Regions from separate parts of the Rhizobium sp. YJ-22 genome, predicted to be linked through region 3. Evidence: predicted binding sites of a transcription regulator. Region 3 holds the regulator's gene; each other region holds the start of a gene.

The links. Region 3 encodes HrcA, which represses chaperone genes, less so after heat shock. Its sites were predicted from a motif close to GTTAGCACTCNCNNNNNGNGAGTGCTAAC; they were not measured.
Region 1: P7F60_RS27950 (DUF6290 family protein) is a predicted target of HrcA. The motif match lies at 1,421-1,449, and genes of this name have one in related genera.
Region 2: groES (co-chaperone GroES) is a predicted target of HrcA. The motif match lies at 1,798-1,826, and genes of this name have one in related genera.

Annotation. Positions count from the first base shown of each region.
Region 1 covers NZ_JARRIR010000022.1:2,047-5,291, reverse strand. Annotated here, with positions in the region: gene P7F60_RS27960 (hypothetical protein) at 1-280, opposite strand, end outside; gene P7F60_RS27955 (ParA family protein) at 357-1,061, opposite strand; gene P7F60_RS27950 (DUF6290 family protein) at 1,611-2,012, shown strand; gene P7F60_RS27945 (conjugal transfer protein TraA) at 2,016-3,245, shown strand, end outside.
Region 2 covers NZ_JARRIR010000001.1:342,109-345,353, reverse strand. Annotated here, with positions in the region: gene groL (chaperonin GroEL) at 1-1,387, opposite strand, end outside; gene groES (co-chaperone GroES) at 1,443-1,739, opposite strand; gene chrA (chromate efflux transporter) at 1,910-3,235, shown strand.
Region 3 covers NZ_JARRIR010000001.1:691,254-694,498, forward strand. Annotated here, with positions in the region: gene ptsN (PTS IIA-like nitrogen regulatory protein PtsN) at 1-233, shown strand, start outside; gene grpE (nucleotide exchange factor GrpE) at 322-924, opposite strand; gene hrcA (heat-inducible transcriptional repressor HrcA) at 1,140-2,228, opposite strand; gene rph (ribonuclease PH) at 2,394-3,110, shown strand; gene P7F60_RS03300 (VOC family protein) at 3,123-3,245, shown strand, end outside.

The DNA of each region.
Region 1 (3,245 bases), on a different contig from region 3:
GTTTCTTAGTATCGTAATCAAGGGGGCAGTTGACGAAGTGTTTGCTCTCCCGCGCTTTATTCTGCTTCAGCTCCTGCAGTCGTATTCTGGATGCCTCACGCTCTAACGATCTGCTCGTCGCTCTCTCCCGGCGAGCTTCCGGTGATGGCAGAATCAAGCTCGACCGTTGTGGCACTTGAACGTCAGGGACCTTCGCGGGAGCTTCTTCGATAGCAACCTGGTCTGGATGATCGCTGGCCACCAAGTTTTCTGCTTCGTTGTCTATAGCCGGCTGCGACATTGAATAGGGCACATTCCCCCGTGACCGTCGCGGTGCAACGGGAAAATCAGATATACTGGAAGTCCCTTTAGCCATCTTACGCCCTCTTTTCCTCGTTTGTCAGGAAACGTTCAATTTCTTGCATCATGCCCATAACCTCACTCCGGGCCTTTCTGACCGAGTCGCTGAGCTCAAGCATTTGCAGTGTCCCATATCCCAGTCTGATGTCCCGATAGGGGTTTCGCTCATACAGCTCGGTATCAAGGAGGTGTGAATCATATCCCTGCTCTTGCAGGTTTGCGATGAAGGGGCGGATCAGGCGGTAAGCTTCCAGTGAGCGGCCGGGGAGAGTGATCCGGGTTCTGAAGTTGAGATGTGGAATGTTTCGCCCGGTACGATCGCAGGTGTCAGCCACGTCCATTGCTGCCTGGCCGGCAGCAAGGATCTCGTCTTGGTTTGGCTGGATCGGGGTCATAACGATGTCCGAGCCGGCGATGATCGTGTCCCGTAGCACGGTGTCTTGCCCAGGGGAGTCTATCAACACGACGTCAAACCCGGCGGTTTCGTTCTCCAGAATATGCTGAAGTGATGCGTTAGTTACCGCCGTTCGAAGCTCAATGCCGTCTGGCCTGTTGTCCTTCGCCTCTGAACGGGACCACCACTCATTCAGGTTTTGTCGTCCGTCTGCATCAACCAAAAGCACTTGCTTACCTTGAAGCGCATATTCCCCGGCGATCAGGATTACGGCGGTCGTCTTCCCCGCGCCACCCTTGCCGCTTACCAGCGACATGCAAATTGCCATTTCACGATCCACTTCCTGTCTAAGACTTCAACCCGTCCCCTAGCGGTCCGACGTGTGTTCGATCGGAACATCAGTATCGTCGTTAAGATCTTCACATCGAAGAGAACCTACCATGTGAAAACACGCGGGTTAAGATCAAAACGCGCGTGTGATCACACGCTGTTAGACATCAATAAAGCCACACGAGTTGGTCGTGTGGCTTTTACAACTGTCTGGGTCGAGTGGTGAACCCCGGAGCCGCGTGAGGCCGTCTTTGGCGCTCGCACGGAGGGCGCAAGGGCGAAGAGCGAAGCGTCCCTTTCGCCTGAGTACGAGGGACAGACGAAGGCCTTCAGAAGCGGTTTTGGCGGTGAACCCTGGTGAGCGTTCCAACGGAAAGAGTGCGAAGCGAAGCGGAGCCAGTCGAGAGGTGAAATTTGATTGAAATTATGGAGTAGTGCTTTTGGTTATGGGTGGCAGGATACGCAAAAATGTTTTACATTTTGCATTACGATCGTGGGACAAGCCCACGATGAGGGTCGCAAAGCTCCAGGAAGGCCGAGTTGATTGATGAGCGAGGACACAATCGAAGTGCCGACAGCCAAGCAACGCAAGGGGCGTCTAATCAACGTCCGCGTCAGCGATGCAGAGCATTCGGCAATCGAAGAAGCGGCAAAGTCGGCCGGTATGAGTGTGTCTGCTTTTTTCCGTTCGCTGCTCCTCGAGGGGGCTGGCGTTCGACCCCTTCTGACTGCGGAAGACAGGTTGATCATGGCCGCGTTGCTCGAAGACATGCGGATGATCGGCATCAATTTGAATCAGGTAGCCCGCTCCCTGAATGCAGGAAAGGGTGTCCATCCCTCAGAGCTGGACATCAACCTTGGCAACGTCCAGCGGATTCAGGCGGCTGTAATGAGTGAGCTGCGGACACTTTCGCGCCGTGCCGGGCATGAGCGCCGAGGCGAGGTGTAGGCCGTGGAGTTCTTTTTCGGCACTTTCACAAGCGAATGGGAGCAAAGGCGCGCGGCGCTATTGCACGAAATGACGCTCGGCGGCCGTGGGAGGGCTGTCGAGGAAGAGCTTGAGAAGAGACTGAAGAATCTGCAGCATCAGGTTGGGATGTCTAAAGGCGGGTCGGGATCTAGGGGAGGGGTGAGAACTTCGGCATTCAATGTGTCATCGCCTTCGAGGACGATGGCTGCCGGTTCGGGTGCTATGCGATCAATGGACGTTCGTCTTGCGAGCGTTGCCAAAGGGAGCCAGCCAGCAGTTGTCAAACTGGCTTCCTACGGTGGTGGCGCCCGCGTCGGCTCGATGCTCAACTATGTTTCCAGAGGGGGGGAGCTGAAGGTTGAGAACGAGAACGGCGAGACGTTGCGTGGCCGTGAGGAGCTGGCGCGTCTCCGTGGCGATTGGGATCACCTTTTCCAAAACAGGACCGAGAGCCGCGATATCGGCGGGTTTAGCGTCGAGGTGAGCGTTTCCGGCGGCTCGAACTCGCATGAGCAGGTACGGGACATTCTCAGCAGTGGCTTTGGTGATCGACGCTACGCTTACTCTGTCGAAACCCGAAACGACGGATCGCTGAAGGTCGAAGGCTATGTTGTGTTGCGCAGCGGGCAGGGCGAGCGGCTGACGGCTGACGCGAAGGCGGCCGCCATCGTTCAGGAGCGTTTCAACGCCAGCGCCGTTGCGAAAGAGGCCCCCGCAGCTTTCTCGTTCACAGGCTATGGCAATGGCGTGGAATATGGCGCTGCCAAGTTGCGAGACTTGATCGCGCAGCGGAACGACGTTCGAGACGATCAGGGACGTTCGATTGCCGATGACAAGGCTGCGGGCGACCTGGTGCAAAAGGAATGGCGGGATGAGCTGCACAGCCGCAAGAGCCGTGACGTGATGCACGTGATCATGTCGGCCCGTGCCGGCACGGATGCTGTCGCGTTCGAAGGAGCTGTTCGCGACTTCCTGGCTCAGCAGTTTGCGGGCCATCGTTACGTTTTCGCTATGCACGATCCGGAGAACGATCCGAAAGAAGCAGGGGAGGGGGGCAAGCGGCCGCATGTTCATGCCCATGCCATCGTTACTATGCGTTCGGAATCGGGCGACCGGATCGAGACGACTCCGGCCACCTTCCGGCAATGGCGTGAGGTCATGGCCGAGAAGGCGCGTGACCACGGCATCAATATGGAAATGACCGATCGGCGA
Region 2 (3,245 bases), 350 kb from region 3:
TCGAGGCTTCGTCACCTGCGTTCTCGGCGATCTGGCGAACCAGCGACTGGAGAGCCTTGCGCACGATGTTGATGCCGGCTTCCTGGTCGTCGTTCTCGCCCTTGGCGGTGATCTTGGTGGAGGAGCGCAGGAGCGCTACGCCGCCGCCGGGGACGATGCCTTCCTGAACGGCAGCGCGCGTCGCGTTGAGCGCGTCGTCGATGCGGTCCTTCTTTTCCTTGACTTCGACTTCCGTCGAGCCGCCGACGCGGATGACGGCAACGCCACCGGCGAGCTTGGCAAGGCGTTCCTGCAGCTTCTCGCGGTCGTAGTCCGAGGTGGTTTCCTCGATCTGCGCCTTGATCTGGGCAACGCGGCCTTCGATGTCGGACTTCTGGCCGGCGCCGTCGACGATCGTCGTGTTTTCCTTGGAGATCGAAACCTTCTTGGAACGGCCGAGCATGTCGAGCGTGACGTTTTCGAGCTTGATGCCGAGGTCTTCGGAGATGACAGTGCCGCCCGTCAGGATGGCGATGTCTTCGAGCATGGCCTTGCGGCGATCGCCGAAGCCCGGAGCCTTGACGGCAGCGATCTTCAGGCCGCCACGCAGCTTGTTGACGACGAGCGTTGCAAGGGCTTCGCCTTCGACGTCTTCAGCGATGATGAGCAGCGGCTTGCCGGTCTGAACGACGGCTTCGAGAACCGGCAGCATGGCCTGGAGGTTCGAAAGCTTCTTTTCGTGCAGGAGGATGTAGGCGTCGTCGAGATCGGCGACCATCTTCTCGGCATTGGTGACGAAGTAGGGGCTGAGGTAGCCGCGGTCGAACTGCATGCCTTCGACGACTTCGAGTTCGGTTTCGGCGGTCTTGGCTTCTTCAACCGTGATGACGCCTTCGTTGCCGACCTTCTGCATGGCTTCGGCAATGTCGAGACCGACCTGCTTGTCGCCGTTTGCGGAGATCGTGCCGACCTGGGCGACTTCTTCCGAAGTGTTGATCTTCTTGGCCTTGGCCTGGAGATCCTTGACGACTTCGCCGACGGCGAGGTCGATGCCGCGCTTCAGGTCCATCGGGTTCATGCCGGCGGCAACGGCCTTGTGGCCTTCGCGAACGATCGCCTGGGCGAGAACGGTTGCGGTCGTGGTGCCGTCGCCGGCGATGTCGTTGGTCTTGGAAGCGACTTCACGAACGAGCTGTGCGCCCATGTTCTCGAACTTGTCGTCCAGTTCGATTTCCTTGGCGACCGAAACGCCGTCCTTGGTGATGCGCGGAGCGCCGAAGGACTTGTCGATCACGACGTTGCGGCCCTTGGGGCCGAGCGTTACCTTGACGGCATCGGCGAGGATATCGACGCCGCGCAGCATCTTTTCGCGCGCGCCGCGGCCGAATTTGACTTCTTTGGCTGCCATTGTGAGAACTCCTGAAGAGGTGTCTGCGTAAGTCGGGAAAGGATAAAACCGGCGATCAGCCGATGATGCCCATGATGTCGGCTTCCTTCATGATCAGAAGGTCTTCGCCGTTGAGCTTGACTTCGGTGCCCGACCATTTGCCGAACAGGACGCGGTCGCCGGCCTTGACGTCGAGAGCGACGAGCGCGCCCTTGTCGTCACGGGTACCGGTGCCGACGGCGACGATTTCGCCTTCCTGCGGCTTTTCCTTGGCGGTATCGGGAATGATGATGCCGCCCTTGGTCTTGGCTTCGGATTCGACGCGGCGAACGACGACGCGGTCGTGCAGCGGGCGGAAGTTGATGGCTGTCATTGTCTAATCCCTCGATCAAATGACTGAACGAACCGGTGAGAGGTCCGTCTGAAAGGTTGTTAGCACTCCTCATTTGCGAGTGCTAGCAGCGACGTAGGTAAGGACGCTTCCTTGGCGAGTCAAGAACGGGCCGTCGAAAAAATTTCAGAAAAATTGGTTAAGACTGCGGCATGAGCCGCGATTCGCAAAATATTCACATCCAGGTGCCGGAGACTGCCCCGAGTTTCGGGCAATTGCTGCGGGTTTTCGCCCACATCGGCTGCCTCAGCTTCGGCGGTCCGGCGGGGCAGATTTCGCTCATGCACCGCGCCGTCGTCGAGGAGCGGCGCTGGATGTCGGAAGAGCGGTTTCTGCATGCGTTGAACTATTGCATGCTTCTGCCGGGACCGGAAGCGCAGCAGCTCGCCACCTATATCGGCTGGCTGCTGCATGGCTTGCGCGGCGGGCTGGCGGCGGGGCTGCTGTTCATCCTGCCGGGGCTGGCGGTCATGCTCGGGCTCTCGGTCGCATATGGGCTCTATCACGAGACCGGCTGGTTGCAGAGCCTGTTTCTCGGGCTGAAGGCGGCGGTGCTCGCCATTGTCGTCGAGGCGGTTTTCCGGGTCGGCCGCCGGGCGCTGAAAGGGCGGCTGCATCATGGGCTGGCGGCGGTGTCGTTCCTGGCGTTGTTCGTCTTCGGCATTCCGTTTCCGCTCGTCATTCTCGCTGCTGCGCTCATCGGCCTCGTCTTCGCGCGGAAGACCGCCGTGGTGACCGACGAACTGAACGAGGCGCGGCCGGCGCCAACGATGACGCGCACGCTGTTGTCGCTGGTCGTCTGGCTCGCAATCTGGCAGGCGCCGCTGGTCCTCCTGCTGCTCGTCTCCGGGGATGCCCCGGCCTTTGCCGACCTGTTTTCCTTCTTCTCGAAGATGGCGCTGGTCACCTTCGGCGGCGCCTATGCGGTGCTTGCCTATGTGGCGCAGATGGCGGTCGATCATTACGGCTGGCTGCGGCCCGGCGAAATGCTCGACGGCCTGGCGCTTGCCGAAACCACGCCGGGACCGCTGGTGCTGGTCCTCTGTTTCGTCGGCTATCTCGCCGGTGGTCGCAGCGGTTCCGGGCTCGATCCGGTGCTGGCCGGGACGCTCGGACTGTTGCTGACGGCCTGGGCCACCTTCGTGCCGAGTTTCCTGTGGATCTTCATCGGTGCGCCCTATGTCGAGCGGCTTCGCGCCAACGCATATGCGGCGGCGGCGCTGTCGGCGATCACCGCCGCGGTGGTCGGCGTCATCCTCAACCTGTCTCTGTGGTTTGCGCTGCATGTGCTGTTTGGCGCCGTGGAGAAGCTGGAATTCGGCCCGGCCGCACTCCCCTGGCCGGTCTGGCAGAGCGTCGACTGGAAGGCGGCGGGGCTGGCTGCGCTCTCGGCGGTGCTGCTCTTGCGGCTGCGATGGGGTGTCGCGCGGGTTCTGGGGCTTGCCGCCGCGCTCGGGCTGGCGCTGCCGCAGCTCTGAAACGACGGTT
Region 3 (3,245 bases):
TGTTCGCGCGGCTCGATTCGCCGATCGATTTCGAAGCGCTGGACGACCAGCCGGTCGATCTCGTTTTCCTGCTTCTGGCGCCCGAAGGCGCCGGCGCCGACCATCTCAAGGCGCTGTCGCGCATCGCCCGCGTGCTGCGCGACCAGGATCTGGTCAGCAAGCTGCGCGCGACCGATTCCGCCTCGGCCATCTATGCCTTCCTGAACCAGGAAGAAGCCTCCAACGCCGCCTGAGGCGTTGTCGCCAACAACTCCCAAAGAAAAAGCGCTTTCGCGGAGACCGTGAAAGCGCTTTTTTCGTTTCTGGACATTCAGGACGCGATCAGACGTCCTTTTCGTTCTCGGCTGGGGCTTCCGTCTTGGCGCCACCCTTGGCGACGCCGACCATGGCCGGACGCAGGACGCGATCGCCGATCGAATAACCGGCCTGCACGACCTGCACGACGGTGTTGTTCGGCACGGCGGGGTTGGGGATCTCGAACATCGCCTGATGGAAGTTGGGATCGAACTTCTGGCCTTCGGCATCGATCTGGCGCACGCCGTGGCGCTCCAGCGTCGACAGCATCAGGCGTTCGGTCATTTCCACGCCTTCGATCAGCGCGGTGAGACCGGCTTCGGCGCCGGCGCGCTGCTCCGCGGTGACCGAATCCAGCGCGCGGCGCAGGTTGTCGGAAACCGCCAGCATATCGCGCGCAAAACCGGTGACGGCATAGGCCTTGGCGTCCTTGACGTCGCGCTCGGTGCGGCGGCGCAGATTGTCCATCTCGGCGGCAAGACGCAGGAACTTGTCACGCAGGTCGGCGTTCTCGGCCTTGAGTGTTTCCACCGGATCGACGGCGGCGACGTCCGCCTCGTTTACGGCCGCGGTCTCGGCAGCGGCTTTGTCCGCAGCTTCGGCTCCGCTCGTCGTGTTCTCGTCGGTCATGATGTATCTCCAGATCGATGATTGAATTTTGAGCCCGATATCGAGGTTCGAAGGGAAAAAATCAAGGGTCGGAGCGTTTTCGCGATACGCCGAACCGGTTTTCCGCCCTAAAGCGCGTCGCAATCTTTCGGATTCGCTCTTCGCTCTTCGCGCTTTGCGCTTGTTATTCGCATGTCGTTCTCGCAAATCCACCGCGCACTTTTGCGCCACCTGCTCTAGGGACGCTGCCGCGACAGCCGCCCCATGATCTGCGCGGTATAATCGACCATCGGCACGATACGCGCATAATTCAGCCGTGTCGGCCCGATGACGCCCACGGCGCCGACGATGCGGTCGTCCTCGTCGCGATAGGGCGCGACGATCAGCGACGAACCCGACAGCGAGAACAGCTTGTTTTCCGAGCCGATGAAGATACGCACGCCCGAGCCGGTCTCGGCGAGGTTCAGGAGTTCGATCAGACTGTCCTTCTTTTCGAGGTCGTCGAACAGCAGCCGCAGGCGGTCGACATCCTCGGCGCCGGCCAGCCCTTCGAGCAGGTTTGCCCGGCCGCGCACGATGAGCCGCGCCGGCATATCCTCGTCGCTGCCGCCCGACCAGACCGCCAGCCCGCGCTCGACCAGATCCTGCGACAGCGCATCAAGCTCGTTCGACACCGCGATCCTGAGCTTCTGCAACTGGCCGCGCAGCTCCGGCAGCGTATGGCCGATCATATGGGCATTGAGGAAATTCGCCGCCTCCGTCAGCTGCGACGAGGTGATGCCGGCCGGCAGGTCGATGATGCGGTTTTCCACCTGGTCGTGCTCGCCGACCAGCACGACCAGCGCCTTGGTCAGCTCCAAGCGGATAAACTCGACATGCTTGAGCAGCGGATCGGATTTCGCGGTGATGACCAGGCCGGCGCCGCGCGACATGCCGGACAGCACCCGGCTCGCCTCGGTCATCAGGCTTTCAACCGGCTTGTCGCGCTGCGGAAGCCCGATCTGGCGCTCCATCGTCTGACGCTCCTCGGCCGAGAGGTCGCCGACCTGCATGAAGGCATCGACGAAAAAGCGCAGCCCCATCTGCGTCGGCAGGCGGCCGGCGCTGACATGCGGCGAATAGATAAGGCCGAGCTCTTCCAGATCGCCCATGACGTTGCGCACCGAGGCTGGCGACAGCGACATCGGCAGCAGCCGCGACAGGTTGCGCGAGCCGAGCGGCTCGCCATTGTCGATATAGCCCTCGACGATCCGCCGAAAGACTTCCCTGGAGCGCTCGTCCAGCGCTGCAATCGCGTCCTGTCCAGGCGGCTTGCGTAATGGCATCGTGGTCTGCGGTCACCCGATTGTTGCGTTCCCTGCAAATATAGTCATGTCGCGGCCGATATCAAAAGGGAATATGCGGGAAAGCGTCTTGCGTCCCACCGCCTTTTCCTTTGCAAATCATGGCCGCCGGCCTTAGAAGGCGTCATGTAACGGCAGGAGTTTCGAATGCGGCCCTCAGGCAGAAAAACAGACCAGATGCGCAAGGTTTCCTTCGAGCGCGGCTTTTCCAAACATGCCGAGGGTTCCTGCCTCGTCAAGTTCGGCGATACACATGTGCTGGTGACCGCCAGCCTTGAGGACAAGACGCCGCCATGGCTGCGCAACAGCGGCAAGGGCTGGGTGACCGCCGAATACGGCATGCTGCCGCGCGCCACTGGCGAGCGCACCCGCCGCGAGGCCGCCACCGGCAAGCAGGGCGGCCGCACGCAGGAAATCCAGCGCCTGATCGGCCGCTCGCTGCGCGCCGTCGTCGACCTCGAGGCGCTCGGCGAACGCCAGATCACCATTGACTGCGACGTTCTGCAGGCCGACGGCGGCACCCGCACCGCCTCGATCACCGGCGGCTGGGTGGCACTTCACGATTGCCTGAAGTGGATGGAAAGCCGCAACATGGTCAAGGTCGAGCGCGTGCTCAAGGATCACATCGCGGCGATCTCCTGCGGCATCTTCGCCAACCAGCCGGTGATCGATCTCGATTATCTCGAAGACAGCGCCGCCGAGACCGACGCCAATTTCGTCATGACCGGCACCGGCGGCATCGTCGAGATCCAGGGCACGGCCGAAGGCAAGCCTTTCTCCGAACAGGAATTCGCAAGCCTGATGCAGCTTGCCCGCGCCGGCATCGGCGAGCTGGTGACGCTGCAGAAGCAGGCCATCGCCTGAGGACGTGACACGATGAGCGCCGCCGCCGTCGAGGGCATTCTGGAAACCGCGCTTTATGCGCGCGACCTCGACGCGGCCGAGCGCTTCTATCATGATATCCTCGGCCTCGACATCATCACCCGCGCCAAGGACCGG